DNA from 3 places in the Nonomuraea sp. 3-1Str genome. Region 2 is predicted to be linked to each of the others. Evidence: riboswitches for the same ligand, from Rfam matches in the RefSeq annotation. Region 2 holds a riboswitch; each other region holds the start of a gene.

Region 1 (9,852 bases), on a different contig from region 2:
GGCCAGCCCCGCGCCGAGCGTGGTGACGCCGAACGCGGCCAGGCCGCCGAGGAAGGCGTTGCGGTAGCCGAACAGGTCGCCCAGCCTGGCACCGGTGATCAACAGGACGGCATAGACAATGGTGTAACCGGCCACGATCATCTGCAGGCCCGCGCCGGAGGAGTGCAGGTCGGCCCGGATGGTGGGGGTGGCCACGTTGACGATGTTGACGTTGAGGATGGCCAGGAACTGCCCCACCAGGATGACTGTGAGGAGCAGCCCGCCGGCCCGGGTCCTTTCCGGCTGTCCGGCCAGAGAGGGGGAAACGGCTGTTTGGGTCATGCTCCTAGGATGAGGGCATTTCGATACCAGTAACGAGAGCCTCTTTATACTGGTACTGGCACCACCTGGATCATCGTTGCCCGGCGGACCATAGTGGAGACATGACGATGGCGGAGACCAAGCGGACCGACCTGGCGGCGTTCCTGCGCACGAGGCGCGAGCGGATCACCCCCGAGATGGTACGCCTGGCCCCGGGGCCGCGCAGGCGCACGCCCGGCCTGCGACGCGAGGAGGTCGCGCAGCTCGCCGGCGTGGGCGTCACGTGGTACACGTGGCTGGAGCAGGGTCGTCCCATCAACGCCAGCACCCAGGTGCTCGACGCGATCGCGCGCACGCTCCGGCTCGACAACGCCGAGTGGCAGCACCTCTACCGGCTGGCCGGACACACCACGGGCGTGCCCAACGACGACACCACGCGCGTCACCCCGCAGGTCCAGGCCATCCTCGACCAGCTCGGCCCGATGCCCGCCTGCCTGTCCAACAGCCGCTGCGACGTGCTCGCCTGGAACCCCGCCTACGCCGTGCTGTTCCCCGAGGTCGTCGGCGCGCCCGACGGCGAGCGCAACACCCTCTGGCAGAGCTGTGTGGGGCCGCTGGCCTGCGTGCTGGTCAACCGCGACAAGGAGCTGGCCCGCGCGGTGGCCGTCTTCCGCGGCGCCTACAGCCGTCACGCCGACGACCCGTGCTGGCAGGACTTCGTCCGCCGGCTCACCCGGGAGAGCCCGGAGTTCGCTCGCCTGTGGGCGCGCCAGGACGTGGCCGAGCCGGGGCCACGCGAGAAGATCTTCAAGCACGCCGAGGTGGGCAGGCTCCGCTTCAGCACGGTGAGCTTCAACTCCTCGGCGGCGCCCGAGACGCGGATGGTCGTCTACACCCCGGTGGACGACGCCAGCCGCGAGGCCGTCACCTGGCTCATGTCCCGCTGACCGTCCGGAAGTTGGGGCACGCCGCGTCGCCACCCATGGCATGCTCGTTGGCTGAATGTCAGGAACGAGCAGAAGTGGCGACAAATGAGACTCCCCCGTCGTGCCGCCGCGGCCGTGGCCGTCGCCGCAGCCCTCACCGCCTCCACCGCGTGCGCCGCGGACGAGCCGGACCCCCAGCCCAGTGCCCAGAGCAAGCAGGCCCTCGACAAGCCCGCCGTGGCGGACTCCACGCCGTCGCCGGAGCGCCGGCCGTTCACGATCTCCTTCGGCGGTGACGTGCACTTCGAGGGCGTGCTGCGTCCCCGCCTGAACAACCCGCGTACCACCCTCGGGCCGATCGCGTCCGTCCTGCGCCGCGCCGACCTTGCCATGGTCAACCTGGAGACGGCCATCACCACCGGAGGCACGCCCGCGCCGGGCAAGCAGTTCACCTTCCGGGCGCCCGCCAGCGCCTTCACCGCGCTCAAGGCCGCCGGGGTGGACGTGGTGTCCATGGCCAACAACCACGGCATGGACTACATGGAGACCGGCCTGTCCGACTCGCTCGCGGCCATCAAGAAGTCCAGGTTCCCCGTGGTGGGGATCGGCGCGAACGACACCGAGGCGTACCGGCCGTTCCGCAAGGTCGTCAACGGCAACCGCGTGTCGGTCATCGGGGCCACGCAGGTGCTCGACGCCGAGTTCGTCAACGCCTGGACGGCGACGCCCGGCAAGGGCGGGCTCGCCTCGGCCAAGAACGAGGACCGCCTGCTCCGGGCCGTCCGGCAGGCCCGCAAGAACTCCGACACCGTGATCGTCCACCTGCACTGGGGCACCGAGATGCAGAAGTGCCCGAACCCGGCGCAGCTCTCCCTGGCCCCCAAGCTGGTCAAGGCCGGCGCGGACGTGGTGGTCGGCGGCCACGCGCACATCCTGCTCGGCGCCGGCTACCTGGGCAGCTCCTACATCAGCTACGGCCTGGGCAACTTCGTCTTCTACAACTCCACTCCGGGCACGACCGGACGGACCGGGGTGCTGACGCTCACGATCAACGGGCGCAAGGTGCTCAAGGACCAGTGGACCCCGGCCACCATCCAGGGCGGCATCCCGGTGCCGATGACCGGCGCCGCCAGGACGCAGGCGGTGGCCGACTGGAAGGCGCTGCGCTCCTGCACGGGCCTGTCCACCCGCCCCTGACCGGCGTTTGCGGGCGGCGTGGCCGGTCATGTCTCCTGGACGGGCCGGCGACGTGGAGGAGGCCGCCATGCGGTGGGTGGAGTCCGGTGACGTACGGCTGTGGGTGGTCGAGGAGGGCGACCCGGCCCACCCGACGATCCTGCTCGTTCACGGCTATCCCGACACCCAGCGCGTCTGGGACGAGGTCGCGGAGCGGCTGCGCGACCGCTTCCACGTGGTGCGCTACGACGTGCGCGGCGCGGGCCGCTCCACCGCGCCGGCCGACGACGCGGACTACACCTTCGACCACCTCGCGGGCGACCTCGCGGCGGTGCTCGACGCGATCGGCAAGCCCGCAGTCCACCTCGTCGGCCATGACTGGGGCTCGCTCCAGGGCTGGGACGCGGTGAGCAGGCCCGGCATCCGGGAGCGGGTGGCGTCGTTCACCAGCTTCGGCGGGCCGGGGCTGGCCCAGGCCGGCCGGTTCATGCGGGAGGGCAGCCCCGCGGAGGTCGCCTCGCAGCTCGCACGGTCCTGGTACATCGGCGTGTTCCAGACCCCGGCGCTGCCGGAGACGGCATGGCGGACGTTCATGCCGGCGGTGCTGGAGCGGAGCATGCGGGTCCGCGACGGCGTCGAGCCGCGCGCCGGGCACCCCGCGGACACGCTGTCGAGGGACGCGGCCAACGGGCTGTGGATGTACCGCCGCAACATGGGCCCCGGGCTGCGGCCCCGCCACACCGCGTCGCACGGCGATCCGGTGGTGGACGTGCCGGTGCAGCTCATCGAGACCACCCGTGACCCGTTCGTCTCGCCGGCGCTGCTGGCCTCGCTCGGGCGGTGGGCGCCGAGGTTCTGGCATCGCAGGATCGTGGCGGGACACTGGGCGCAGCGCGGCCGGCCGGACGTGGTGGCCAGGATGATCGCCGAGTTCGCCGCGCACGTGGACGGCGCCGAGGCCCCGCCGGGGCTGCGCCGCGCCCGGCAGGAGTCCTCCCCGGGGAGGGAGAAGGCGTTCGCGGGGCGGCTGGCGGTCGTCACCGGCGCGGGCAGCGGGATCGGCCGCGCCACCGCCCGAGCCTTCGCCGCCCACGGGGCCGAGGTGGTCTGCGCCGACGTGGACGAGGCGGCGGCGGCCCGCACGGCCGCCGGCATCGCCAAGGACTTCGGCAGCACGGCCCACGCCCAGCAGGTCGACGTCGCCGACGCCGCCCGGATGGAGAGCTTCGCCCAGCAGGTCCGCGCCGAGTACGGCGTCCCGGACATCGTGGTCAACAACGCCGGCATCCTCGTCGCCGGCGCCTTCCTCGACCACTCCGTGGAGGACTGGCGGCGCATGATCGACGTCAACCTGTGGGGCGTGGTCCACGGTTGTCGCCTGTTCGCGGCGCAGATGGTCGAACGCGGCGAAGGCGGCAACATCGTCAACGTCGCCTCGCTGGCCGCGTTCGCGCCCACGATGCTGCTGCCCGCGTACTCGACGGTCAAGGCGGCGGTGAAGACGCTCAGCGACTGCCTGCGGGCCGAGCTGGCCGGGCAGGGCATCGGGGTCAGCGCGATCTGTCCCGGTTTCGTCTCCACGAACATCGCCCGTCACGCCACGTACGTCGGCACCGACCTCCGCGACATCTCGGTGACGGCGCTGGAGCGGCGCGGCTACCCGCCGGAGCGCGTCGCCGCGCACATCCTGCGGGCCGTCCACCGGAACGAGGCCGTCGTCCTGGTCAACGCCGAGGGCAAGCTCGGGTACGCCCTGTCACGCCTCTCGCCCGGCGCCGCCCGGGTGCTGGCCCGGCTCTCCGGCACGGCCCGCCGCCTCGGCCACCGGCCGAACTCTCATACGGCTCACCTGGAGCCGTGAGAAATCCACTGATTGCCAGATAACGATCGTGTCCTTGGGGGAAAGATGGAACTCGTGCTGTCACCCCAGATGGACGAATGCGTGCGACCCCAGCCGTTACGGCGACGGCCGGCGCAGCGCCGCAGCGCGCGCCGGGTCGAGCGGATGCTCGACGCCTGCGCCGAGCTGCTCGACGAGATCGGCTACGAGTCGCTCTCCACCACCCGCATCGCCGACCGGGCCGGGGTCGCGATCGGGTCGGTCTACCAGTTCTTCCCCGACAAGCGGGCCATCACCCAGGAGCTGACCCGGCGCAACGTCGAGCAGTTCGTCTCCAGGGTCGGCCGCAGGTTCCTGGAGGAGGACTACGTCGGCTGGTGGGAGGCCGTCGACGCGATCATCGACGAGTACGTCGACATGCACCGGACCGTCCGGGGCTTCAGAAGCCTGCACTTCGGCGACGTGGTCGACCTCAACCTCCTCGACTCCGACTCCGACAACAACACGGTGATCGCCGGACGGCTGCGCGGGCTGCTGCTCCAGGAGTTCGGCCTGGCCGACAGCCATGAGCTGGACGTGGCGGTCCTGGTGGCGGTCGAGGCCGGGGACGCGGTGCTCAAGCTCGCCTTCCGCCGCGACCCGAACGGCGAGCCGGAGATCATCGCGGCGGCCAAGCAGCTCATCCGCGGCTTCCTGTCCCGCCAGCTCCGCTCCTGGACGCCGCAGACGGCCTGACTCCCCGAGTGGTCAGTCGTTCAGGCGCAGGCGCTGGATGAGCTCGGGGAGCCAGCCGAGCGCCGGGTGCGGCTGCTGGACCTTGGGGGCCGGCGGGCGCGTGTCGGGGGCCGGCGGGCGTGCCTCGCCGGCCTGGGGCGCCTGCGAGGGCGTCACGCGTTGCCGGGGCGCGGGGGCGCGCCCCTCGCGGTCCTTGGCCGTCGGGGCACCGTCGCAGGGCGCCGGGAGCGCCACCGGCCACGCCTGGCGGTCCTCTCGCGCCTCCCGGGCGTCCAGCCGGGTCTCGATCGCGTGGAGTTCGCGCTCGGCCGATTCCACGGCGGCGAGCCGTCCGGAAAGGTATCCGGCCGCACCCGGAACCAGGACCGAAAGCGCCACGGCACAGGAGAGTGTGAAGGTCGTCTGCTTGGAGATGCCCATCGCAGCCCCTCCCCCTCGCCGGTGCGCGCGACCGCTATATGCCCTACGGCCTGCGAAGACACGCCGGAAGCGGGCATCCTTTGACATGACCTTGCCAAAGTCGTGCCGGATCGGCGATGTGCATTGCCGGGGCAAACCGGCACCTGGCTCGGTAGTCTCGCGGTGTGGCGCATGTGACCCGTGAGCACCTTGATCGCCTGCTCGAGCAGGCTCTGCTGGCCGACGACCACAGCTCCCTTGCCAGGCGGCTGTACGACGTCGCGCTCGGCTATTCCTCGGGCGACGTCTCCAGGGCGTCCATCCTGGTCCTCGCGGCCGAGGAATGGCGCTCCGCCGGGCAGCCCGCCCGGGCCCTGGAGTGCTTCCAGCGCGCGGTGGAGGACGGCGGTGAGTCGCTCATCGACCCACGCGCCGGCATCGCCGACACGCTCTTCGAGCTCGACCGTCCCGCTGAGGCGAGGGAGGTCATCGAGGCGATCCGCGCGGAGGGCGGGATCACCACGGCGACCTCCCACACGATCGCCGAGACGCTCGTCGCGTACGGCGATCTGCCGGCCGGGCTCGAATGGGTGACCCAGGCCGTGCTGGCAAGTGACGAGGACGACCCGGAGCATGTGGCGCTGCTGCGCACGCGCTACCGCATCCGGGTCGATCTGGGCCTGCCCGAGGACGAGCTCGACGCCCTGGTGTCCTGAGCCGGGCTCTCCGGGGCCGGGCGTCCTGTCCGGCCCGGGGTGCGCCCCGAGGGGCGCTCGCTGCCGTCGGCATGCCCGCGATCAGGCCGTACGGGTGATCCGGGGTCAGAGGGCGGCCGTGGCCTCCGCGCCGGTCGCCAGCCACTGGCCGGTGGGCCACGTCTCCAGCCGCCACGCGCTGTCCCAGAACATCCACTCGTACTCCGTCGCCCGGCAGAACGCCTCGGCCATGGCCCGGCGGGTGGCGGGGTCGGCGGTCCCGGCCAGCCGGTCGGCGATGGCGCGCACCTGTGTCACCGAGGCGGCGAACGACGGGTCGGAGTAGGTGGAGATCCACGCCTGGTACGGGTGGCCGGACCGGCCGGCCGTGCGCTCCAGCAGGGCCGTTCCGACGTCCTGGTAGACCCAGAAGCACGGCAGCACCGCGGCGACCAGCACGGGGAGGGGCGCGCTGAGAGCCGTCGCCTGGAGGTACGACGCGTAGGCCAGGCAGGTCGGTGAGGTGCGGATGCCGGCCACGTGCTCGGGGCTCAGCCCGAACCCGTCGAGGTAGCCGGTGTGCAGGGCGCGCTCGACGGCCAGCGCCGTGTGCGCGCTCTGGGCGAAGAACATGGCGTCCGCGGGCTCGGTGGCGCGCGCCGACGCCGTCGCCAGCACCTTCGCGTACGCCGCCAGGTAGCGGGCGTCCTGCACCAGGTAGAAGGTGAACCGGTCGCGGCTCAGGGTGCCGCCGCCGAGGGCGGTGTTGAACGGGTGCCGATGGATGGCGTCGAGCAGCGTGGCGGTGCTCGCCCAGACCTCGTCGCAGAACGACAACGTCGACGTCCCTTCGCCAGTACGAACTAGATCAGGTTCGACGGGTGTGATCTCAGCCCGGCCCTCCGGGCACCCCGCGTCACGGTCCACCGTAACAGGGATCATCCCAGCGGCAGGCTCGGGAGGAGGGTGCCGACGTCGCCGAGCGAGGTGACGCCGGGCTCCGCGACGCGGGAGGCCCCGGTGCGCGGCCCCTCCGCGTGGGTGGCGGCGTCCCGGCGGCTCGGTGCGCGGTCCGGCGCCTCGTGCGCGTGCTGACGGCGGACGGCCGGCTCCGGGGCCCCCGAGACGGGCACCCCGTCGAACGTCCGGACGGGCCGGGCCGGAGCCGCCGGCAGACCGGGCAGGTCGGGCGCGGCGGCCATCGTGGACACGTCGGACAGGCCCGAGGGATTGCGCGCGCCGGGAGGAAGGACGGGCACACCCGCGGCCGTGGCCGTCAGGTCGGGGGCGACCATCGGGGAGCCGGCGCCGCGGGGGCCGGTCAGGCCGAGGCGCTCCGCCGTCCGCGCCGCGACCGCGGCGGCGCTCTCCTCGCCGGCCGCCCCGCCCTCGTCCCCGGCCGGGACGGGGGTGAGGGCATGGGTGAGGGCGAGGACGGGAGGCGGCGCCGCGATGATCCAGATGACCCCGGCGCTCAGCGTGGCCGCCGCGACGGCCCGAAAGCCGGGACAGGACCGGGATGACCTGGGATAGGACCGGGATGACACTGACACTGGACGTCCCCCTCGTCGGTACGGCTGCCCGGGCGGACGCCGGGCGGATCTCGGACGAAGGCCGAAGCTAGCCAGGGAAGCGGTGCGCCGGGGCGGGCTTGGCCGAACGGTGGACCAGCCCTTACCGGCGAGCGGGCCGCGACACGGACCCGGGCCCGCGAAAGCCCCGGGAAGCCGGCCGGAAAGACCGGCCCCGGGGCCTTGTCGTCGGTACGTCGCGCGTCAGGCGCGCTTGACGGTCAGCTCGTCGTCGCCGAGGTCGACCAGCACCTTGTCGCCGTCCACGATCTCGCCCGACAGCACCGCCTTGGCCAGCTTGTCGCCGATCGCCGACTGCACCAGGCGGCGCAGCGGACGGGCGCCGTACAGCGGGTCGTAGCCGGTGAGCGACAGCCACTCGCGGGCCGCCGGAGTGACGTCCAGGGTCAGCCTGCGGTCCGCCAGCCGCCTCGCCAGCCGGTCGACCTGGAGGTCGACGATCTGGGCCAGCTCCTCCGAGCCGAGCGCGTCGAACAGGATCACGTCGTCGAGCCGGTTCAGGAACTCCGGCTTGAAGGCGCCGCGGACCGCGCCCATCACGGCCTCGCGCTTGGCGTCGCCCTCCAGCGTCGGGTCCACCAGGAACTGGGAGCCCAGGTTGGAGGTGAGGATCAGGATCGTGTTGCGGAAGTCGACCGTGCGGCCCTGCCCGTCGGTGAGCCGACCGTCGTCCAGCACCTGGAGCAGGATGTCGAAGACCTCGGGGTGGGCCTTCTCCACCTCGTCCAGCAGCACCACGGTGTACGGCCTGCGCCGCACGGCCTCGGTGAGCTGGCCGCCCTCCTCGTAGCCGACGTAGCCGGGAGGGGCGCCGACGAGCCGGGCGACGCTGTGCTTCTCGGAGTACTCGCTCATGTCGATGCGGGTCATCGCCCGCTCGTCGTCGAACAGGAACTCCGCCAGCGCCTTGGCCAGCTCGGTCTTGCCCACGCCCGTCGGGCCGAGGAACACGAACGAGCCGGTCGGCCGGTCGGGGTCGGCGATGCCGGCCCGGCTGCGCCGGACGGCGTCGGACACGGCGCGGACGGCCTGCTGCTGGCCGACCAGGCGCCTGCCCAGCTCGTCCTCCATGCGCAGCAGCTTGGTCGTCTCGGCCTCCATCAGGCGGCCGGCCGGGATGCCCGTCCAGGACGAGATGACCTCGGCGATGTCGTCGGGGCCGACCTCCTCCTTGACCATGGCGTCGTCGGGCTGGGCGGCCTCGGACGCCTCCCGCAGCGCCTGCTCCAGCCTCGGCACCTCGGCGTACATGAGCCGGGACGCCGCCTCGAAGTCGCCGTCGCGCTGCGCCCGCTCCGCCGAGCCGCGCGCCTCGTCGAGCTGCTTCTTCAGCTCACCGACCTTGTTGAGGCCGGCCTTCTCCCGCTCCCAGCGGCCGACGAGGGCGCTCAGCTCCTCCTGGCGGTCGGCCAGCTCCTTGCGCAGCCGCTCCAGCCGGTGGAGCGAGGCGTCGTCGGTCTCCTTGGAGAGGGCCAGCTCCTCCATCTTCATGCGGTCGACGTTGCGCTGGAGCTGGTCGATCTCCACGGGCCGGGAGTCGATCTCCATGCGCAGCCGCGAGGCGGACTCGTCGACCAGGTCGATGGCCTTGTCGGGCAGGAACCGGCTGGTGATGTAGCGGTCGGACAGGGCGGCGGCGGCCACCAGCGCGCTGTCGGCGATCTGCACCTGGTGGTGGGCCTCGTAGCGGCCCTTCAGCCCGCGCAGGATCGCGATGGTGTCCTCGACCGTCGGCTCGCCGACGTACACCTGCTGGAAGCGGCGCTCCAGCGCCGGGTCCTTCTCGATGCGCTCGCGGTACTCGTCGAGCGTCGTCGCGCCGATCATGCGCAGCTCGCCGCGGGCCAGCATGGGCTTGAGCATGTTGCCCGCGTCCATCGCGCCCTCGGCGGCGCCCGCGCCGACGACCGTGTGCAGCTCGTCGATGAAGGTGACGATCTGGCCGTTGCTCTCCTTGATCTCGGACAGCACGGCCTTCAGCCGCTCCTCGAACTCGCCGCGGTACTTCGCGCCCGCCACCATCGCGCCCAGGTCGAGCGAGATGAGCCGCTTGTTGCGCAGCGACTCGGGCACGTCGCCCGCCACGATCCGCTGGGCCAGGCCCTCGACGACGGCGGTCTTGCCGACGCCGGGCTCGCCGATCAGCACCGGGTTGTTCTTGGTGCGCCGGGACAGCACCTGCACCACGC
Region 2 (9,852 bases):
CCGGCCGCCGGGCCGGTGGGCCGGGCGCCGCTCTGCGGCCCGGTGCGAGCCCCCGTGTGTGCCCCTGTGTGCGCCCCCGTGTGTGCCCCTGTGCGGGGTCCCGGGGGCAAGGGGTGGGCGCCGGACGACGGCTGTGCCGTGGGCGCCGCCAGCGGCCCCGAGGGGGCGTACGAGCCGGTGCCCGGCATCGAGTGCTGCGCCGGGGAGTGGGAGAGGCCCGGCGCGGTCAGCCGGGGAAGCTGGCGGTGCACCTCGACGGCCGCCACCAGCATCGCGGTCGCGTCCGCGGGCCGGGCGTCCGGCTCGCGCGCCGTGGCGTGCGCCACCAGCGCGTCGACCACCGGAGGCACGTCGGGGGTCAGCGACGACGGCGCCGGGACGGTGTCGTGCACGTGGCGGTAGGCCACGGACATGGGCGTCTCGCCGTCGTACGGCTGCTGGCCGGTCACCAGCTCGAACAGCATGATCCCGGCCGCGTAGACGTCGGTGCGGACGTCGGCGCGGCCGGTGGTCACCTGCTCGGGCGACATGTAGCCGATCGTGCCGATCATCACGCCGGTACGGGTCTGGTTGGTCGCCTCGATGGCGCGGGCCAGCCCGAAGTCCACGACCTTGACCCGGCCGTCGGCCGTCATCAGGACGTTCTCCGGCTTGACGTCGCGGTGGACCATGCCCGCCTGGTGGGCCGCGCCCAGCGCCGCGAGCACCGGGATCAGGATCTCCAGCGCCTCGCGGGCGGGCAGCCTGCCCCGCTCGTGCAGTACTTCGCGCAGCGTCCGGCCCGGCACGTACTCCATCGACAGGTAGACGACGTCGCCGTCGGTGCCCTGGTCGAAGACGTGCACCACGTTGGGGTGGGAGAGGCTGGCCACGGACTTGGCCTCGCCGATGAAGCGCCGCACGAACGCCGGGTCCTCGGCGAGCGAGCGGTGCATGACCTTCAGCGCGACCGTGCGGTCGAGCCGGACGTCCAGGGCGAGGTAGACGGTCGCCATGCCGCCCCGCGCGATCCGGGACTCGATGCGGTAGCGCCCATCGAGGAGTCGCCCGACCAGGGGGTCCGCCGTCGTCGTGTCCACGCCGCCGAGTTTACGGGCGTTTGGCCACCGCCAGGGTGCGACCACCCGAAACGATGCGGAGCCGTGGCCCCTGCCGCGCCCTCTCTTGACCTCCCGGGCCACTCCGGGACCAGGGGATCCACCGGCTCACGGAGGCCCCGCGGGCCCCGGCGTGACGCCGGGGCCGGCTTGACCCGATCCGTGGGGGCCCAGCTCACCGGGTCACGGGGTCACGGGTTCATGGGTTCATGGGGGAGGACGCCTCGGCGTAGCGGCGGCGCGGGATGCGCCCGGCCTGGCGGGCCAGTCGCCCGGCCTGGACCGCGCCCCGCATGGCCGCCGCCATCAGGTCGGGTCGCTGCGCGCGGGTGACCGCCGTCGCCAGCAGCACGGCGTCGCAGCCCAGCTCCATCGCCAGCGCGGCGTCGCTGGCCGTGCCGATGCCCGCGTCGAGGATCACCGGCACGGAGGCCGCCTCCACGATGAGCTCGATGTTGTGCGGGTTGCGGATGCCGAGGCCGGAGCCGATGGGCGCGCCCAGCGGCATGACGGCCGCGCAGCCGGCCTGCTCCAGGCGGCGCGCCAGCGCCGGGTCGTCCCCGATGTACGGCAGCACCACGAAGCCCTCGGCCACCAGCCGCTCGGCCGCGTCGAACGTCTCGATCGGGTCCGGCAGCAGCGTCCGCTCGTCGGCGATGACCTCAAGCTTGACCCAGTTCGTCCCGAGGGCTTCGCGGGCCAGCCTGGCCGTCAGCACGGCCTCGCCCGCGGTGAAGCAGCCCGCGGTGTTGGGCAGCACCTTGATGCCGCGCACGCGCAGCACGTCGAGGACCGAGCCGCGGGCCGACGGGTCGAGCCGCCGCATCGCGACCGTGGTCAGCTCGGTGCCGGAGGCGGCGAGGGCCTGGTCCAGCACCTCCAGCGAGGGCGCGCCGCCGGTGCCCATGATGAGCCGGGAGGAGAACTTCTCCCCGGCGATGATCAGGTCATCCACCCTGCACCGCCGTGAGCACCTCGACGCGGTCGCTGTCGCCGAGCGCCGTGGTGTCCCACGAGCCGCGCGTCACCACCTCGTCGTTCAGGGCCACCGCCACGCCGGTGGTGGCGGTGGTCAGGATCCGTACGGCCTGCGCCACGGTGGTGCCGTCGGGCACCTCGCGCTGGCTGCCGTTGATCGTCACTCTCATCCCATCTCCTCGGAGCCGGAGTTGCCGTCGTAGGGGCCGGAGGGCCTGTCGTGAGCGCCGGGGGCCGGCTGGTGGCGGGCCGGGGAGCAGAGGGCCGCCGACTCGGGCTCCTCGCCCAGGAGGATCGCCGTCGTGAGCGGCGCCAGGAGCACCCCGCCGCGGTGGTGCCCGGTCGCCAGTGTCAGCCCCGGGACGCCGGCGGGGCCGATGAGCGGCAGGTTGTCCGGGGTGCCGGGACGCAGGCCCGCCACCACCTCGGCCACCTCCAGCTCGGTCACGCCGGGCACCAGCTCCCGGGCGTCGCGCAGCAGCTCGTACACGCCGCCGGCCGTCACCCGCGTGTCGAACCCCATCTCCTCCTGCGTGGCGCCCACCACGAGCTCGCCGTCGCCCCGCGGCACCAGGTAGACGGGGGCGCCGTGGACCATGCCGCGCACGCACCGGCCCAGCAGCGGCTCGGGGGAGCGCAGCCGCATGATCTGGCCCTTGACCGGCCGGATCGGGAGGTCGTACAGCTCGCCGCTCCACGCTCCGGCGGCCAGGATCACCCCGTCGGCCCGGATCTCGGACGGCAGGTCCCCGCCGTCCGCCGGAGAGTCCAGTCGTACGCCCACGACCGCCGGACCGCGCCCGGAGCCGTCACCAGGGCCGCCGGGGGCACGCAGGAGCTCGGACACCCGGGCCGGCACCACGGGGACGCCCAGCCGCTCCAGGGCGGCCAGCAGGGCCGCGGTGACGCGGCGCGGGTCCACCCACGCGTCGCCCGGCGCCAGCAGCCCGCCCCGGACCGACGGGGCCAGCATCGGCTCCAGGCGGCGGCACTCCCGGCCCGTCAGCCGCTCCACCGGCAGCCCCAGCTTGCCCATGAACCCGGCCAGCTCGTCCAGCGCCGCCAGGTCGTCCGCGCCGAACGCCACGTCCAGGGTGCCGTCGGCACGGAAGTCCAGCCCGTACGACGGGACCGGTCCCGACCGCGCAGGGGACGACGGGACGGGTCCCGACCGCGCAGGGGACGACGGCACGGGACGGGCGCCGCCGAAGGGCCCGGGTGGGCGGGACGGGGCCAGGACGCCCGGCGGCAGGCCGGCGTCCTCGGCCAGCTCGGCGGCGAACGACGGCCAGCGGCGCAGCGACGCCACCCCCAGCCGCAGCAGCGGCTCCTCCGTGTAGGCGACCTCGCTGACGGGCGCCAGCATGCCGGCGGCCGCGTGCGAGGCCCCGGAGGCCGGGGCCGGGTCCACCACGGTGACGGGCCGCCCCGCCCGCGACAGTCGCCAGGCGATCGACAGCCCGACGATCCCGCCGCCCACGACCAGCTCCATGCGCGCTCCCTTCGCCGGCATGATCCGGATCAGGTGGATTGCGGTCGAAGGCCCGGTCAAGCCTTCCTCTCAGCCCGGTCACGGCCGGACTCCCGCGCGTCTTGCCCCTCCAGCCTACGGCCTCGGTGCGGAGCGCAGGCGGCGGCCCCGTTATGGTCTTGACCGTGAACCGTGTCGTGGTGGCAGGAGCGGGCCTGGCCGGCGTGCGCAGCATCGAGGCCCTGCGGGCGAGGGGGTTCGGCGGCGAGATCACCCTCCTGGGACAGGAACGGCACCGCCCGTACGACCGGCCGCCCCTGTCGAAGGCGGTGCTGCTGGGCACCAGCGACTCCAGCTTCGTCGACTCCGACCTCGCGACGCTGGAGGTGGACTTCCGCCCCGGTGTCAGCGCCACCGGCCTGCGTCCGGGCGTCGTCGAGACCGGCGAGGGGGAGCTGCCGTACGACGGGCTGGTCATCGCGACCGGCGCCGAGCCGATCACGCTGCCCGGCGACGGGCCGCAGCATGTGCTGCGCACCCTCGACGACGCCCTGGAGCTGCGCGCCCGGCTGGTCCGCGGCGCCCGCGTCGCCGTGGTCGGCGCCGGCTGGATCGGCGCCGAGGTGGCCACGGCCGCCCGCCGCGCGGGCTGCGAGGTGACCGTGATCGAGGCCGGACCCGCGCCGCTCTTCCACGCCGTCGGGGCCGGGATCGGCGCCCGCACCACCGGCTGGTACGAGGGCGTCGACCTGCGGCTGGACACCATGGTCGCGTCAGTGGACGAGGGCGGGGTGCGGCTGGTGGACGGCGAGTTCGTCGAGGCGCACGTGGTCGTCTCCGGCATCGGGGTCCGCCCGGCCGTCGAGTGGCTGGCGGGCGCCGACATCGACCTGCACAACGGCGTCGTCACCGACGAGCACCTGCGCGCCTCCCTGCCGGGCGTGGTCGCGGTGGGCGACTGCGCCGCCTGGTGGTCGCGCCGCTACGGCACGCGCCTGCGGGTGGAGCACTGGGACACCGCACTCGGCGCGCCCGAGGTCGCCGCGGCCACCCTGCTGGGCGAGGAGGCCGTCTACGACCCGGTGCCGTACTTCTGGTCCGAGCAGTTCGGCCACATGGTCCAGTACGCGGGCCACCATCCGGCCGGCGACCGCCTCCTGTACCGGGGCGCCCCGGAGGGCAAGTGGTCGGCCTGCTGGCTGACCGGCGACGGCGCGCTGGCCGCGGTGCTCGCCGTGGACCGGCCCCGCGACCTCGTCCAGGGCCGCCGCATCATCGAGGCGGGGCACCGGATGGACCCGGAACGCCTGGTAGATCCCGATGTCCCTCTACGGGATTGTGTTGTTTGAGCAAGCGCGCCATGTGGTAGTTGTGGTTTCGTGACGCTTTCTGTTGCACAGATCGACCGGGAGACCGACCAGCTCGTCAACGAGTGGCTCACTCTCCCCGAGGTGGCCGACCGCCTGCAGCTCTCGCTCGGGCGGACCAAGCAACTCCTCAAGGACCACAAGCTGCTCGGCGTGCGCCGGGGCAGCGGCGGGCCGCACGTGCCCGCGGTGTTCCTTGACGGAAGGGACGTGATGAAGGGCCTGCCCGGCACGCTGACCGTGCTGCTGGACGCGGGCTACGACGACGCCGAGGCGCTGCGGTGGCTGTTCACCCCGGACGACTCGCTGCCCGGCTCGCCCGTCGAGGCGATCCGCGCGGGCCGCCACACCGAGGTCAAGCGGCGTGCCCAGGCCCTCGCTTTCTGACGCCCGGCTCTACCTCTGCACCGACGGCCGGCGCCGGCGCGGTGACCTGGCCGAGTTCCTCGACGCCGTGCTCGCCAACGGCGTCGACGTCGTCCAGCTCCGCGAGAAGGGCCTGGAGGCGCGGGAGGAGCTCGAGCTGCTGGAGGTCTTCCGCGACGCCTGCGACCGGCACGGCAGGCTGCTGGCCGTCAACGACCGGGCGGACGTGGCCTACGCCGCCCGGCCCGACGTGCTCCACCTGGGGCAGGACGACCTTCCGGTGGGCGTCGCGCGGGAGATACTCGGCGACGACATCCTCATCGGCAGGTCCACCCACTCCACCGCCGAGGCGTCCGCCGCCGCGGTGGAGGAGGGCGTCGACTACTTCTGCTGCGGGCCGACCTGGCCCACCCCGACCAAGCCGGGCCGTCCCGCGCCGGGGCCGTCGCTGCTGCGGCACGCGGCCTCGATCGCCACGGACCGGCCGTGGTTCGCCATCGGCGGCATCGACCTGGACAACCTCGACGAGGTCATGGCGTGCGGGGCGACCCGCGTCGTCGTGGTGCGGGCGATCACCGAGGCCGACGACCCGGGCGCGGCGGCGGCGGAGTTCGCCAAGCGCCTGGCCCGCTGACCCGGTCACGACGCTCCCCCGCGCCCGTGGAAGCGCGGGGGAGGGTCAGGCCTTGCGGGAGGTGGCCGCGACGGCCAGGTCGGCCAGCGCGGAGCGCGCCCCGGCCGTGATCGGCGCCTTGTCCAGGCAGGCCAGGGCCTCCTGCAGGTACGCCCCGATCAGGTCCTCGCACTCCCGCAGCGCTCCCGTGTCCTCGATGACCTCCCGCAGCGCCGCCACGCCCCGGTCGTCGAGTCCCGGGTCGCCGAGCAGGCTCCGCACCAGCGCGGCCTGCGTGGGGGTGGCGGCGGCCAGGGTGCGCGCCACGAGCATCGTCCGCTTGCCCTCGCGCAGGTCGTCGCCGGCCGGCTTGCCGGTGGCCGCCGGGTCGCCGAACACGCCGAGGATGTCGTCGCGCATCTGGAACGCGATCCCCACCCGCGTGCCGTACGTGGTGCACAGCTCGTCCATCCACGGCGCCAGCTCGCCCGCCGCGAGGACCAGACCGAGCCGGAGGGGCTGCTCCACGGAGTACTTGCCGCTCTTGTACAGGGCGACGCGCAGCGCCGACTCGAACGTGTTCTCCCCGTGGGCCTGCTCCAGCAGGTCGAGGTACTGGCCGCACATCAGCTCGGTGCGCATGTGGTCGTGGACCGGCTGCGCCGCCGCGATCGACTCCGGCGGCAGGCCGCTGCCGCGCCACATCTCGCCGGACCAGATCAGCAGCAGGTTGCCCAGCAGGATCGCCGCGCCCACGCCGAACTGCTCGGCCGACCCGTGCCAGCCGGCCCCCGCGTGCATCGTCTCGAACCGGCGGTGCGCCGACGGCATCCCGCGGCGCAGGTCGCTCTTGTCCATCACGTCGTCGTGGACCAGCGCGCTGGCCTGGAGCAGCTCCAGCGACGCCGCGGCCGGGTAGATGCCCGGCTCGTCCGCGCCGCCCGCCCCGCGCCACCCCCAGTAGCAGAACGCGGGACGCAGCCGCTTGCCGCCGGCCAGCAGCTCTTTGGCGGCCAGGCGGAGCGGCTCCAGCTCCGGCGCGCCCGTGAGCGGCAGTTGCCGGTCGACGAACTCCCTCAGGCAACGGTCCACCTGTTCGCGCAAGGTGTCCATGCTCGCGGCCTCAGTGTTCATGCCTTGAGACTAGTGGCCGCCGGGTGGCGCCCGGCTCTCCAGGGACAAGGGTGACCGCTGGTGCGGGCCCCGCCACGGTAACCTTGGGGCATGGCGCTTGGTCGACCTTCCGTCCTGCCCGATCGTGTCCCCACCGTGCGCGAGCTTCTCGCCTCCGGTGGCCGGTCGTTCTCCTTCGAGTTCTTCCCCCCGAAGACCGACGAGGGCGAGCGGCAGCTGTGGCGGGCGATCAGGGAGCTGGAGTCGCTGCGGCCGACGTTCGTGTCCGTGACGTACGGCGCGGGCGGCACCACGCGCGACCGCACGGTCGACATCGTCGAGCGGGTCGCCCACGGCACCACGCTCACGCCGGTGGCCCACTTCACCGCCGTCAACCACTCCGTCCGCGAGCTGCGCCACCTCGTCGGCCGGTTCGCCGACGCGGGGGTGCGCAACATCCTGGCCGTGCGGGGCGACCCGCCCGGCGACCCGACCGGCGAGTGGGTCCGGCATCCCGACGGCGTCGAGTACGCCGAGGACCTGGTGCGGCTCATCCGGCAGGCCGGCGACTTCTGCGTGGGCGTGGCGGCGTTCCCCTACAAGCACCCGCGCTCGCCGTCCATCGAGGCCGACACCGACTTCTTCGTCCGCAAGTGCCGGGCGGGCGCCGACTACGCGATCACGCAGATGTTCTTCCAGGCGGACGACTACCTGCGGCTGCGCGACCGGGTCGCCGCCCAGGGCTGCGACACGCCGATCATCCCGTGCATCATGCCGGTCACCCAGATGAGCACGATCGCCCGGTCGGAGCAGCTCTCGGGCGCGCCGTTCCCGCCGGAGCTCGCGGCCCGCTTCGAGGCGGTCGCCGACGACCCGGCGGCGGTGCGGCGGCTCGGCATCGAGCACGGGGCCGAGCTGTGCCAGCGGCTGCTCGACGAGGGCGCGCCGGGCATCCACTTCATCACGTTCAACCGGTCGAGCGCCTCGCGCGAGGTCTTCCAGCTCCTGTCACGCCCGGAGCCGGTCGCGGTCTGAGGCGTTCCTCCGCACACGACTCCGCACACGTCGAAGCGCCCGCCCCCTGACGGGGACGGGCGCTTCGACGTGTGCGTACCGGTGTGCAGGTCGCCTCTCGGCGAGTGGCACAACGCGGCTCCAGCCGAACGGTATTCCGCGAAGGCGATAGATGAGGCCCGGGGACACTGGACACACCGGCCACGTGGAGTAGAACTCCTCCTTCCCGCGGAACATTCCCGCCGCCGCGAACACGTCTGCAGATGCCGGCCGGGGAAGTGGCCGGGTGGGCCCGCCACCCGCCCGCAGGGGGACCCGGCGGGTGACGGTCAGGGGTGGGTGGACGCGCGGTAGAGCGTCCATTACTTTGCGTAGTCATTCATGCCCCAGCGTCACGACCGCCAAACCGCCTGGTCAAGGCTTTACCAGGGGATCCGTCAGGCCAGCGGCAGGGGCCGCCCGGCGATCGCGTACTCTTCGTGACCGCCGGGGAAGACGAACCGGGACAGCAGGTCCGTGAAGCCCATGCTCGCGTACAGGTGACGGGCGGCGGTGGGCCGGTCGTGGGTGGACAGCACGGCCGAGCGCTCCCTGCGCCCCGCGCACAACGTGGTGATCATCGCCCGGCCGATGCCCTTGCCCTGGTGGTCGGGGTGGACGTGGATCTCGGCCAGCTCGAAGGCGTCGCCGAGCCAGGCGTCGGCCACCCGCGCCCCGGCCTTTTCCTCCAGGGCGCGGTGGACCACGTCGTGCCACCACTGGCCGGGCGCGCCGTGGAAGCCGTAGGCGAACCCGACGACCGGCGCGGGGCTCCCGTGGCCGGGCCCCCGATGGACCGCCGCGTCGCGCAGCTCGGCGAAGTAGCACTGGAAGCGCGGGTACATGCCGTGGTTGCGCATGATGGTGCGGCGGCCCGTGACCTGCTCCGCGGGCGGGCGCATGGCGGCGGTGTAGATGCCGATCACCGTGTCCAGCCGCTCGTCGAACTCGGCCGGCCCCGCCCCGCGAAACTCGATCACGCTGCGCACATTACTCGACGTCGGCCGGTGTGCCCCCGGTGATGCGCACCAGCTCGTCGAAGCTGGTCGGGAACACCGTGTGCGGATGCCCGCCGGCGGCCCACACGACGTCGTGCTTGCTCAGCCAGGTGTCGACGAGGGTGCGGATCGGGGTGGGGTGACCGACGGGGGCGACGCCGCCGATCGGCTGGCCGGTGGCCTGCCGGACGAACTCGGGCGTGGCCCGCCGCACCGACCGGACGCCGGCGGTGCGGGCGACCAGCTCGACGTCCACGCGGTGGGCGCCGCTGGTCATCACGAGCAGGGGCGTGCCGTCGGCGTCGAAGACGAGGCTGTTGGCGATCGCGCCGACCTCGCAGCCGAGCTGGGCGGCGGCGGTGGCGGCGGTGGGCGCCTTCTCCGGCAGGACGATGACCTCGCCTCCGGCGCCGAGCTCGCGCAGGGCGGACTGGACGATGACGGCGTTGGAGGGCAGCCCGGTGGAGCGGGCCGCCAGCTCCGCCGCCGTGGCGGGCGCTGATGGTTCCGGGCGCTGTGCGTCGGACGACTTCTCGGACATGTGGCCACTCTACGAGGATTGACCGTGCCATTACCTGGTCATGGTGGTGGTGTAAGGTCCTTTGATTCAATTGTTGAGCGGAAGAGGTGATTCGGGTGAGGGCACGACGTCTGCCGGGAATGGCGGCTCTCGTCACGGCCGGCGTGGTCGGCCTGACCGGCTGGGGAGCGGGACCCGCGTCCGCCGCCCCCACCGGGGCGCCGGCGATCACCACCCCGGCGATCACCGCCCCGGCCGGGGCCGCCACGACGGTCA
Region 3 (9,852 bases), on a different contig from region 2:
GATCTTGGCGGCGTGCAGCAGCGCGATGAGCACCGCGGTGCGCGGGTCGGGGTCGGCGCCGCCCAGCGCGCTCGCGACCCGCTCCCTGACGTTCGCCTCGACGGAGCCGTCGGCCTCCGGCCAGCGCGTCGTCGGGAAGATCCCCAGGACCTTGCCGCGCTGCTCGGTCAGCACGCCGGTCTCGGCGAGCCGGGTCAGCAACCGCGGGCGGGGCTTGCCGGCCATGAGCCTCTGCACCCACCAGACGGGCTTGCGCTCCTTGCCCTCCGCCGCGATGCGGGCCAGGGCCGCGTCCAGCTCCTCGTCGCCGAGGGGAGTGGGGTCCTTGACGGTCACGGTCTTGTCCGACAGCTCGATCCGGCCGTTGACGGCCAGCTCGGCCAGGAGGGCTCCGCTCAACGCGGGGTCGAGCTGGGCGGAGCCGACAAGCTGCTTGCCCTCGTCCTCGCTGTAGGCGAGCAGGAGGAGTTCCTCGGCGATCGTCACAGTCATGCCCTCGACACTAACGTGCGCTCATGTCCATCTCCGAGAAGTTGCACGCCGCCGGCCGCCCCCTGCTCGACGCCCAGCTCGCGCACCCCACCGTCGCCGGGATAGCGCGCGGCGACCTGCCAGAGGCGGTGTTCCGGTCCTGGCTGGAGCAGGACTACCTGTTCCTGCTCGACTACGTGCGGGTCTTCGCCCGGCTGGCCTGGCAGGCGCCGGACGGCCACCTGGGGGATCTGGTGGACCTGGCGCACGCCACCTTCCATGACGAGCTGAGCCTGCACCGAACCATGTCGGCCGAGTTCGGCGCCGATCTGGAGGGAGCCGTGAAGGGGCCGGCGTGCGCCGCGTACACGGCCTTCCTGCTGGAGTCGGCGGCCACGTACGCCGACGGGCTGGCGGCGCTGTACCCGTGCATGTGGGGATATTCGACGCTGGGCCGGATCCTGGCGCAGGACCCGCCGGCGGAGCCGCGCTACCGGGCGTGGGTGGGCACCTACGCCGACCCGGGGTTCGCCGCGCTGGCCGCCCGGATCGCCGTGATGATCGACGAGGCGGCTCCCGACCCGGTGCGGGCGGAGCGGCTCTTCCGCGAGGGCATGGCCCATGAGCTGGCCTTCTGGGACGTGTCCTGACGCGTGGAGCGGCGTCCGCGAGCGTCCGGGAAGCTGTCGGTGAGTGACCGTACTCTGGTGGCATGCCGGAACTTCCCGAAGTCGAGTCCCTGGCCGGATTCCTGCGTGAGCGGGCGGTCGGCCGGACCGTGCTGGCCGTGGACGTGGTGGCGATCCAGGCGCTCAAGACCTTCGACCCGCCGGTGACCGCGCTGGGCGGGCTGACCGTGACCGGGGTGTCGCGGCACGGCAAGTTCCTCGACCTCGACTGCGACGGGCTCCACCTCGTCATCCACCTGGCCCGGGCCGGCTGGCTGCGCTGGCGCGACGACCTGTCGGGCGCCAAGCCGGTCCGTCCCGGCAAGGGCCCGCTCGCGGCGAGGGTGCGGTTCGCGCCCGACGACGAGGGCCTGGCGCCGGGGTTCGAGCTGACGGAGGCCGGCACGCAGAAGCGCCTGGCCATGTACGTCACGAGGGACCCGGCCGAGGTGCCCGGCGTGGCCGCGCTGGGCCCGGACCCGCTGGCGGAGTCGTTCACGGTCGAGACGCTGAAGAAGATCGTGGGCGGCAACCGCACGCAGATCAAGGGCCTGCTGCGCGACCAGAAGGTCGTCGCGGGCATCGGCAACGCCTACTCCGACGAGGTGCTCCACGCGGCCCGGATGTCCCCGTTCAAGATCGCTTCCTCGCTGACCGACGCGCAGATCGCGGACCTGCACGAGGCCATCGTCACGACGCTGCGCGAGGCCATGGAGCGGGCCCATGGGCTGGCCGCCAAGGACCTCAAGGCGGAGAAGAAGTCCGGCCTGCGCGTCCACAACCGCGCCGGTCAGCCGTGCGACGTCTGCGGCGACACCATCCGCGAGGTCTCCTTCGCCGACTCCTCGCTCCAGTACTGCCCGACCTGCCAGACCGGCGGCAAGCCGCTCGCCGACCGGCGCCTGTCGCGCCTGCTCAAGTAGGGTCGGTTATCTCTTGTAACCGTACGGAGCCTGCGACAGCATGGATGCCATGGACGACCACGCCTCCTGTGACATCACCGACGACTACGACGTCCGGCAGTGGGACACCCGCGAGGACTGCGAGGTCCGGCAGATCCTGGACCGCGTCGCCGACAAGTGGTCGCTGCTCGTCATCGCCCTGCTCGACAGCCGGAGCCTGCGCTTCAGCGAGCTGCGCCGCGAGATCGACGGGGTCAGCCAGCGCATGCTCAGCGTGACCCTGCGCCACCTGGAGCGCGACGGCCTGGTGACCAGGACCGTCCATCCCGTCGTGCCGCCCCGCGTCGACTACGCGCTCACGCCGCTCGGCCGCACCCTGCACGAGACGATCAAGTCGCTGGTCACCTGGACCGAGCGGCACCAGCGGGAGATCGCCGAGGCCCGTGCGGCCTACGACCGAAGGCGCGAGATGATGGACGCATGACGGTTCCCGAGGTAGAGGCACGTGACGTACCCGACGACGCTTTCCTGCTGGACGTGCGCGAGCGTGAGGAGTGGGTGGCGGGCCACGCCCCCGAGGCCGTGCACATCCCGATGAGCGAGATCCAGGGGCGCGTCGACGAGGTCCCCGCCGGCGGCAAGGTCTACGTCGTCTGCCGGGTCGGCGGCCGGTCCTACCAGGTGGCGGCCTGGCTGAACCACCTGGGGCGCGAGGCGGTCAACGTCGGCGGCGGCATGCAGTCGTGGGAGGGCGCGAGCCGTCCGATGGTCAGCGAGACCGGTCAGCCGCCGTTCGTGGCCTGAGCCGGTCCCTTAATCCGGTTGCCCCGCGCGCGTCCGTGCTGGTGGGCTGTGCCGGTGAATCGTGATGAGATGCTGGCGGCCTACGACCGCCAGGTGCGAATCAGCCAGGGCGAGCGGGCGGGCCGCGTGGTGCGCAAGGCGGCCGAGGGCGGCTGGAACGGCATCCTGTGGTCGGACCTCGACGAGGACACGGCCGACCCCGAGATCGCGGCGCAGGTGGCGTACTTCACCGCGCTGAAGCGCTCGTTCGAGTGGAAGCTGTACTCCCACGACCGCCCCGCCGACCTGGCGGAGCGGCTGTCGGCCGCGGGCTTCGCGGCAGACCCTGAGGAGACGCTGCTGGCCGCGGAGGCCGCCGCCATAGCCGCCGAGCCGCGGCTGCCCGAAGGCGTCGTCCTGCGCCCGGCGGAGGACCCGGAGGGGATCGAGCTGCTCATGGAGGCGCACGAGCAGGCGTTCGGCATGCCGGCGCCGGGACTGCGCGACCAGTTGCTCCGCCGGCTGGCCGAGCGGCCCGAGTCGATGGCCGCGGTCGTCGCGATGGCCGGTGACCGGCCGATCAGCGGGGCGCGGGTGGACCTGGACCCGGACACCGAGTTCGCCGGGCTCTTCGGCGGCGGCACGGTGGTCGGGTGGCGCGGGCGCGGCGTGTACCGGGCGCTGCTGGCCCACCGGGCGCGGGTGGCCGTCGAGCGGGGCTACCGCTACCTCCACGTGGACGCCTCCGACGAGAGCCGCCCCATCCTGCTGCGCCTCGGGTTCGAGCCGCTGGGCACCACGACTCCGTACGCCTACGCTCCGGACGCCTGACGTCACGAGTCCGGCGTCCCTGCCTATTCCGCTGCCGGGATACCGAGGACGGACAGGAACGCTGCGGCGGCGGGGGATCGGAGCGAAGCGACTCCAGAGGAGGTGCTCCATGCGGGCAGGAGCGTCGCCGAGGGGCCGGTGCGGACCTTCGGGCCCTCGTCCACGACGACTCCAGAGCGGACGGTGGCGGGTGGCCGACGGATGGTGAGGCGGGTGGCCGGGGATCAGGGCGTGCGGTTCTGCCGAATCGCCTCCACCGCGTGCCGCAGGCCGAGCGCGAGATGGCGCCGGTCCTGCGGAGGGCGGGTGACGAAGTCGAGCATCAGGCCGTCGATGAGCTTGACCAGGACCTGGGCATCGAGTTCGGGTTCGGGCGATCCGGCAGCCAGGGTGATCAGTTCGGCGGCCCGCCGGAACTCCGCGCCGCACCGCGCCATCGCCTCTCTCACCGCGGGCTCCCTGGCCCCGGCCAGGTCGAGTTCGAAGCGGGCCAGCAGCAGGCCCCGGCTCGCAGTCCACCACTGCTGCAGCAGGGCGGCGATCCGGTCGTAGTCCGGCTCGGCATCCTGGCCCTGCGGCCGGACGGCCAGGGATCGCACCAGGTCGTGGACCACCGGCGCGGACCGATCCTTTTCGATCTCGACCATGCGGTCGACCACGGCCAGGACCAGCAGATCCCAGGTTTTGAAGTAGTACGTCACTGAGCCGTGCTTGACGCCGGCGGCCTCCTGCAGCGCACGGTGGGTCAGACCCCGCAGCCCGTGCTCGGCGATGACCGCCATGGCGGTGTCCAGCAGCAGCGTGCGGGTGTCGGTGCGGCCGCCCCGCCCGCCTGTTTCGGTCTTCCCAGTGGTCATGCACCCCAGTATGCCCAGAGGTTTGACATCCGTAGGAGCCAGATCTATAACCGTTGAAGAAATTTCTACGATTGTAGGAGCTGATGAACGTGGCGACCACCGCTGCACCCGCATCCGGGCCCGGTCCCGACGTCCACCCAGGGACCGAGCGCCGGTGGCTGCGCCGCGCCCTGGCGGCCCTGGGCGGCCTGCTCGCCGTGCTGAGCGTCTCGGCGCTGGTCATCGCCTACGCGTGGCAGCCGTCGGCGACCGCCTACGCCTCGCCCTACCTGGCGCGGATCGACTCCCGCTACGCGGACACCCTCCTCGCCCGCTTCCACTACACGAAGACTGGCCATGGCTCGCCGGTGGTGCTGGTCGCGGGCGGCGGGCAGTGGCTTTACTCCTACCGGGACACCGTCCCTGCCCTGGCCGCCGACCACACCGTCTATGCCGTCGACCTGCCCGGTCAGGGCTACACCACCCTCAAGAAGGACGGCTTCTCCTACGACCTGGACGCCATGGCCGGCGCCCTGGGAACCTTCATGGACGCCGTGGGCCTGCGCACCACCTCCGTGGTCGGGCACTCCTGGGGCGGCAGTTGGTCGCTGTACTTCGCCGAGCGCTATCCGGAGCGCGTCGACCGGCTGGTGCTGATGGGCTCCACCGGCCTGAACGTGCCCTCTGGTTGGGACTGGCGCCCCCTGGAGTTCCCCGTGGTCGGCGAGGTGATGGGCAAGCTCATGCGGAAGAGCGACGCCGCCCGCGTCCTGCGCAAGGCGTTCGCGAATCCCGAACGGGTCACCGACGAGGTCGTCGCCGAGGACTGGGCGCCGATGAGCCGGCCGGCCAACCGCGAGGCTCTATGGGCCTCGCAGCGCAACATCGACTACACCGTCACCCAGCGCCTCATGGGCAAGGTGACCGCGGCCACCCTGGTGCTGTGGGGTGGCGAGGACCGGTTCGACGAGCCGTGGCAGGCCGCCGCGATGGCCAAGCGGATCCCCGGGGCCGCCTCCCGGGTCCTGCCCGGATGCGGCCACAACGTCCACGAGGACTGCCCAGCGGTGGCCAACCCCGTCGTCGCCGAATTTCTCGACGGCGCTTGAGCACGCGTCACCGGACGCGCTCTACGTTTCCGCCCTGCTCGGTTCCGGCCCGATGGTCGACTAAGCGCAGCGAGGGCGACAGGGCAGGGCGACGGCGCCCAGGTCGCGGGCGGTTGCCGGCCAGGCTCGATCTGAGATCCGGCTCACTGTGGCCAGATGTCCTCTCATGAGGCAATATGAGGGCGCTAACTGCATGAGCCGACGCGGGAGCTCGGGGCCACCGGGCTGAGAGGGCAGCTACCGCTGCTGCCGACCGCATGAACCTGTCCGGGTAATGCCGGCGTAGGGAGTGTGTGATGACGCATGCCGTCAACGAAGTCCCGCTGACTCTCGACGAGGCCCCGCCGAAGACGCTCGGGGTGCTGGACCAGGGCGCGCTCTGGGCCAACCTCGGGGTGAGCCTGCTGGGCTTCTCCGGCGCGCTCTTCCTGCTCGACCCGCTGGGCGGCGCGCCCCTGAGCGTGGCCGCGGCCCTCACCGCCGCGGTCGTGGGCAGCCTCGTCGGCACCGCCATGGTGGGCCTGGCCGCCATCCCCGGCACGCAGACCGGACGGCCCTCGATGGTGCTGCTCCGGGGGCTGTTCGGGGCACGGCTGTCGTACGTGCCGACGGTGCTCAACATCATCCAGATGGTCGGCTGGGGCGCCTTCGAGCTCTGGGTGATCTCCATGGGCGCGAGCGCGATCTTCGGTCCGGCGGTGCCGTACGCGGTCTGGGTGATCGTCGCCGGGGTCCTCACCACCTCGCTGTCGATCTGGCCGCTCGGCTCGGTGCGGCTGCTGCGCCGGTACGTCACGGTCGCCGTGGTCATCGCGCTGGCCTGGTTCGCCGTGGACTTCCTCGGCCAGGCTCAGCCGCAGGCCGGCGGCTCGTGGCACGCGTTCGCGCCGGCCGTCGACTACGTGATCGCGCTGTCGGTCTCGTGGGTGCCGATGGCCGCCGACTTCGCCCGGCACTCCAGGTCGAGCGCCGCCGCGTTCACCGGCGTCGTCGGCGGCTACACGCTGGCCCAGGTGGCCTGCCTGGGGCTCGGCGTGTACGCGGTGGCCATCGCCGGGGCGGCCGCGGTCCAGGCGGACGGCACCGCGGTGTTCGGGACGTTCGTCGCGGCGCCGCTCGGCGCGTTGTTCTTCGCCGTGCTCGTCCTGCGCGAGACCGACCAGTCGTTCGCGAACGTCTACTCGACCACCCTCTCGCTGCAGAACCTCATGCCCCGCGTCGACCGCCGCGTCTTCAGCGTCGCCATCGGCGTGGTCACCACGGCCGTGGCGCTGGTGGTGGACGTGAACTCCTACGGGGCGTTCCTCGGCATCATCGGCGCGGTGTTCGTGCCGATGTTCGCGGTCCTCGCCGTGGACTACTTCGTGCTCGGCGGCTCCGCCCGGTGGAACACCGACGAGGACGCGCCGTCGCGCTGGTCCATGCTGGTGCCCTGGGTGCTCGGCTTCGCCGCGTACTGGCTGACCACCTCGACGCCGACCGTCGGGGCGTGGGACGGCCTCTGGGCGGGGGTGCGCGAGGCGATCGGCTTCACCCGTCAGCCGTGGATGAACGGCGCGCTCGGCGCGGCGCTCGTGGCCGCCCTGGTCACGCTCGCCCTCGGCCTGGTCCGGCGCCGGACCTACGCCGACCGCGTCTGACAGCTCGTGATCAGGAGCGGGACTCGACGGTGAGGAGGTGGCGCTTGGCGTTCACGCCCCCGGCGTAGTCGCCGAGCGCGCCGTCGCCGGGCACGATCCGGTGGCACGGCACGATGACGCACACCGGGTTGGCCATCAGCGCGTTGCCGACCGCCCGCAGCGCGCGTGGCCGGCCGATGTGCTCGCCGATCTCACTGAGCGTCGCCGTCGTGCCGTACGGGACCGCCATGGTCTTCTGCAGCACCGTGCGCGCGAACGACGTGGCGATGGCCAGGTCGACCGGCGTGGTGAAGGCCCGCAGCCGTCCCGAGAAGTACGCGTCCAGCTCCCGGCGCACCGGGTCCAGCCGGCCGGGGTCGGGCCCGATGAACGAGCCCACGTGCCGCGTCACCCGCTCGTACACCGCGTGCTCGTCCTCGAAGCTGCACGCCACGATCCCCTTGCCGGACACCGCCAGCACCAGTCGCCCCACGGCGCCGTCATAGGTGCCGAACGCGACGTCGGGCGGGGTCTCCCCGCGGTAGGTGGCGGAGGTCACCCGTAGCAGGGCATCGAGATCACCGCTCGACATCCGCTCACCCTCTTCTCACCTGGTAGGTCGTGATCGGCAGCGTATCGGACGGATCGGCCGACGGCGGCCGCGCAGCGCGGGCACTATGGAGGTGTGGGTGACGAGTGGGCCGGCAGTGACGACGAGATCGCTCGCGCGGTGCTCGCCGGCTCGCCCAACGCGCTGATCGCGCTCGACCGGGACCAGACCGTGCTGGTGTGGACCCCGGCCGCCGAGCGGCTCTTCGGCTGGACCGCCGAGGAGATGCTGGGCCGCAGGGCGCCGATCGTGCCGGGGGAGCTGACGGCTGAGCACAACGCGGTACTCGAACGCGCGCGTACCGGCGACCAGGTGACGCTGCGCACCAAGCGGTTACGCCGCGACGGAAGCGTGCTCGATGTGACGGTCGACATCGGGCCGCTGGTGATGGGCAGCTCGGTGGTGGGATACGTGTGCGTCCACCACCGCGCGGCGGCCGAGGAGGCGGCGAGCGAGCGCATGGCGCGCCGGGTCCGGCTGGTACGCCGGCTGACCGACGTGGTCGGCGACATCAACGCCGAGCTGGAGCTGCCCGCCGTCCTCGACCGGATCGCCGGCAGCCTGACCGAGCTGACGGGCGCCGACGCGGGTGGCTTCGTGCTCATCGAGGGCGAACGGCTGCGCGTGGTCAGCACCCACCGGCTGCCCGAGACGCTCAAGGACGCCACGGCCGGGCTGCGCACCAGCCTCGTGGACAAGCTGCTGCGCACCGGCAAGACCGTCCTGCTGGAGTCCCACGGGCTCGACGAACTGCTGTGGGCGGAGCTGACCGGCCTGCACACGATCGCGCTGGGGCTGGCCGCCGTGGGCGGGCGGCCGTACGGCGCCCTCTACGCCCTGTACGCCCAGCGCAAGCCCGGCCACCTGGAGCTGGAGCTGCTGGAGCTGCTGGCCGGGCACGCCGGCATCGCGGTGGGCAACGCCATGGCCTACCAGGAGGCGGTGCGGCAGCGGGCCCACGAGCAGGCGGTGTTCGACGCCAGCGCCGACGGCATCGCCGTGCTCGACGGGGCCGGCCGCGTCATCCGGTGGAACCCCGCGGCGGCCGAGCTCACCGGGCTGCCCGTCGACGACGTGCGCGGCGGCCCGCCGCCGTTCCCCCTGCCCAGCCCGGGGGAGAAGCTGACGTTTCAGCTCGACACGGGTCGCTGGCTCGACGTCGTGAGCGCGCGCGTGGAGGAGACCGGCGAGATGGTGGTCGACTTCCGCGACGTGACGCGCGCCAAGGAGCTGGAGGAGGCCAAGGACCTGTTCCTGGCGACGACCAGCCACGAGCTGCGCACCCCCATCACGATCGTGCGGGGCTTCGCCAGCACCCTCGACGCCCGCTGGGACAAGCTCAGCGATCCCGAGCGCCGCTCCGCCGTCCACACGATCGCCGAGCGGGCCAGGTCGCTGGGGACGCTCATGGACCACCTGCTGCTCGGCTCGCGGGCCGGCGCCGACGAGCTCAAGGTACGGGTGGAGGCATTCGACCTGGCTGAGCGGATTAATGCGGCAACGCTAGGATTGCCCGAGTTGTCCGACACGCATCGGGTCGAGGTGGAAATCCCCGGCGGCCTGCCGTGGGTGAAGGGCGACGCGCTGGCCACCGACATCGTGCTCGGCCAGCTGCTGGAGAACGCCTTCAAGTACTCACCGAAGGGCGGGTTGATCAGGGTCCAGGCATGGCCGGAGGACGACAGGGTGGTCGTGGTCGTCGACGACGAGGGCGTCGGCATCGCCGCGTCCGACCGGGAACGGATCTTCGAGAGGTTCGTCCAGGTCGACAGCGGTGACCGGAGGAGGTTCGGTGGCGTGGGGCTCGGGCTCTACATCGTCCGCAGCCTCGCGAGGGCCCAGGGCGGCGACGTGAGCGCCCATGCGCGACCGGGAGGAGGCACCCGGATGCGGATGGTGCTCAACGCGGCTGCTCCTATCGGAACCGACACACCGGTGTGGTAACGAGGTGGTCACGGTTGAGCTGACCTATCGTCCGATGTGGACAAGCTGTGATCGAGATCCGGTTTCTGGGATCGAGTAA

The links. A riboswitch is a leader RNA that binds a small molecule or an ion and turns the genes downstream of it on or off. The one in region 2 is predicted to bind thiamine pyrophosphate.
Region 1: another riboswitch for thiamine pyrophosphate. It lies ahead of tenA (thiaminase II); the one in region 2 lies ahead of MTP10_RS32500 (FAD-dependent oxidoreductase).
Region 3: another riboswitch for thiamine pyrophosphate. It lies ahead of MTP10_RS04000 (cytosine permease); the one in region 2 lies ahead of MTP10_RS32500 (FAD-dependent oxidoreductase).

The regions. Positions count from the first base shown of each region.
Region 1 is NZ_JALHBK010000001.1:461,085-470,936, reverse strand. It holds gene MTP10_RS02555 (MFS transporter) at 1-321, opposite strand, end outside; gene MTP10_RS02550 (helix-turn-helix transcriptional regulator) at 423-1,247, shown strand; gene MTP10_RS02545 (CapA family protein) at 1,332-2,423, shown strand; gene MTP10_RS02540 (SDR family oxidoreductase) at 2,452-4,263, shown strand; gene MTP10_RS02535 (TetR family transcriptional regulator) at 4,333-4,977, shown strand; gene MTP10_RS02530 (hypothetical protein) at 4,990-5,355, opposite strand; gene MTP10_RS02525 (hypothetical protein) at 5,562-6,092, shown strand; gene tenA (thiaminase II) at 6,198-6,908, opposite strand; TPP riboswitch at 6,900-6,995, opposite strand; gene MTP10_RS02515 (hypothetical protein) at 7,010-7,624, opposite strand; gene clpB (ATP-dependent chaperone ClpB) at 7,847-9,852, opposite strand, start outside.
Region 2 is NZ_JALHBK010000027.1:51,313-61,164, forward strand. It holds gene MTP10_RS32485 (protein kinase domain-containing protein) at 1-1,079, opposite strand, end outside; gene MTP10_RS32490 (thiazole synthase) at 1,297-2,052, opposite strand; gene thiS (sulfur carrier protein ThiS) at 2,045-2,245, opposite strand; gene MTP10_RS32500 (FAD-dependent oxidoreductase) at 2,242-3,567, opposite strand; TPP riboswitch at 3,557-3,673, opposite strand; gene MTP10_RS32505 (FAD-dependent oxidoreductase) at 3,732-4,895, shown strand; gene MTP10_RS32510 (Rv2175c family DNA-binding protein) at 4,926-5,300, shown strand; gene thiE (thiamine phosphate synthase) at 5,278-5,913, shown strand; gene MTP10_RS32520 (polyprenyl synthetase family protein) at 5,959-7,026, opposite strand; gene metF (methylenetetrahydrofolate reductase [NAD(P)H]) at 7,117-8,040, shown strand; gene MTP10_RS32530 (GNAT family N-acetyltransferase) at 8,457-9,038, opposite strand; gene MTP10_RS32535 (YbaK/EbsC family protein) at 9,049-9,597, opposite strand; gene MTP10_RS32540 (L,D-transpeptidase family protein) at 9,693-9,852, shown strand, end outside.
Region 3 is NZ_JALHBK010000002.1:59,888-69,739, reverse strand. It holds gene MTP10_RS04040 (GPP34 family phosphoprotein) at 1-492, opposite strand, end outside; gene MTP10_RS04035 (transcriptional regulator) at 516-1,121, shown strand; gene MTP10_RS04030 (DNA-formamidopyrimidine glycosylase family protein) at 1,184-2,062, shown strand; gene MTP10_RS04025 (helix-turn-helix domain-containing protein) at 2,112-2,525, shown strand; gene MTP10_RS04020 (rhodanese-like domain-containing protein) at 2,522-2,845, shown strand; gene MTP10_RS04015 (GNAT family N-acetyltransferase) at 2,900-3,655, shown strand; gene MTP10_RS04010 (TetR family transcriptional regulator) at 3,880-4,512, opposite strand; gene MTP10_RS04005 (alpha/beta hydrolase) at 4,602-5,600, shown strand; TPP riboswitch at 5,794-5,906, shown strand; gene MTP10_RS04000 (cytosine permease) at 5,897-7,240, shown strand; gene MTP10_RS03995 (methylated-DNA--[protein]-cysteine S-methyltransferase) at 7,251-7,811, opposite strand; gene MTP10_RS03990 (ATP-binding protein) at 7,905-9,773, shown strand.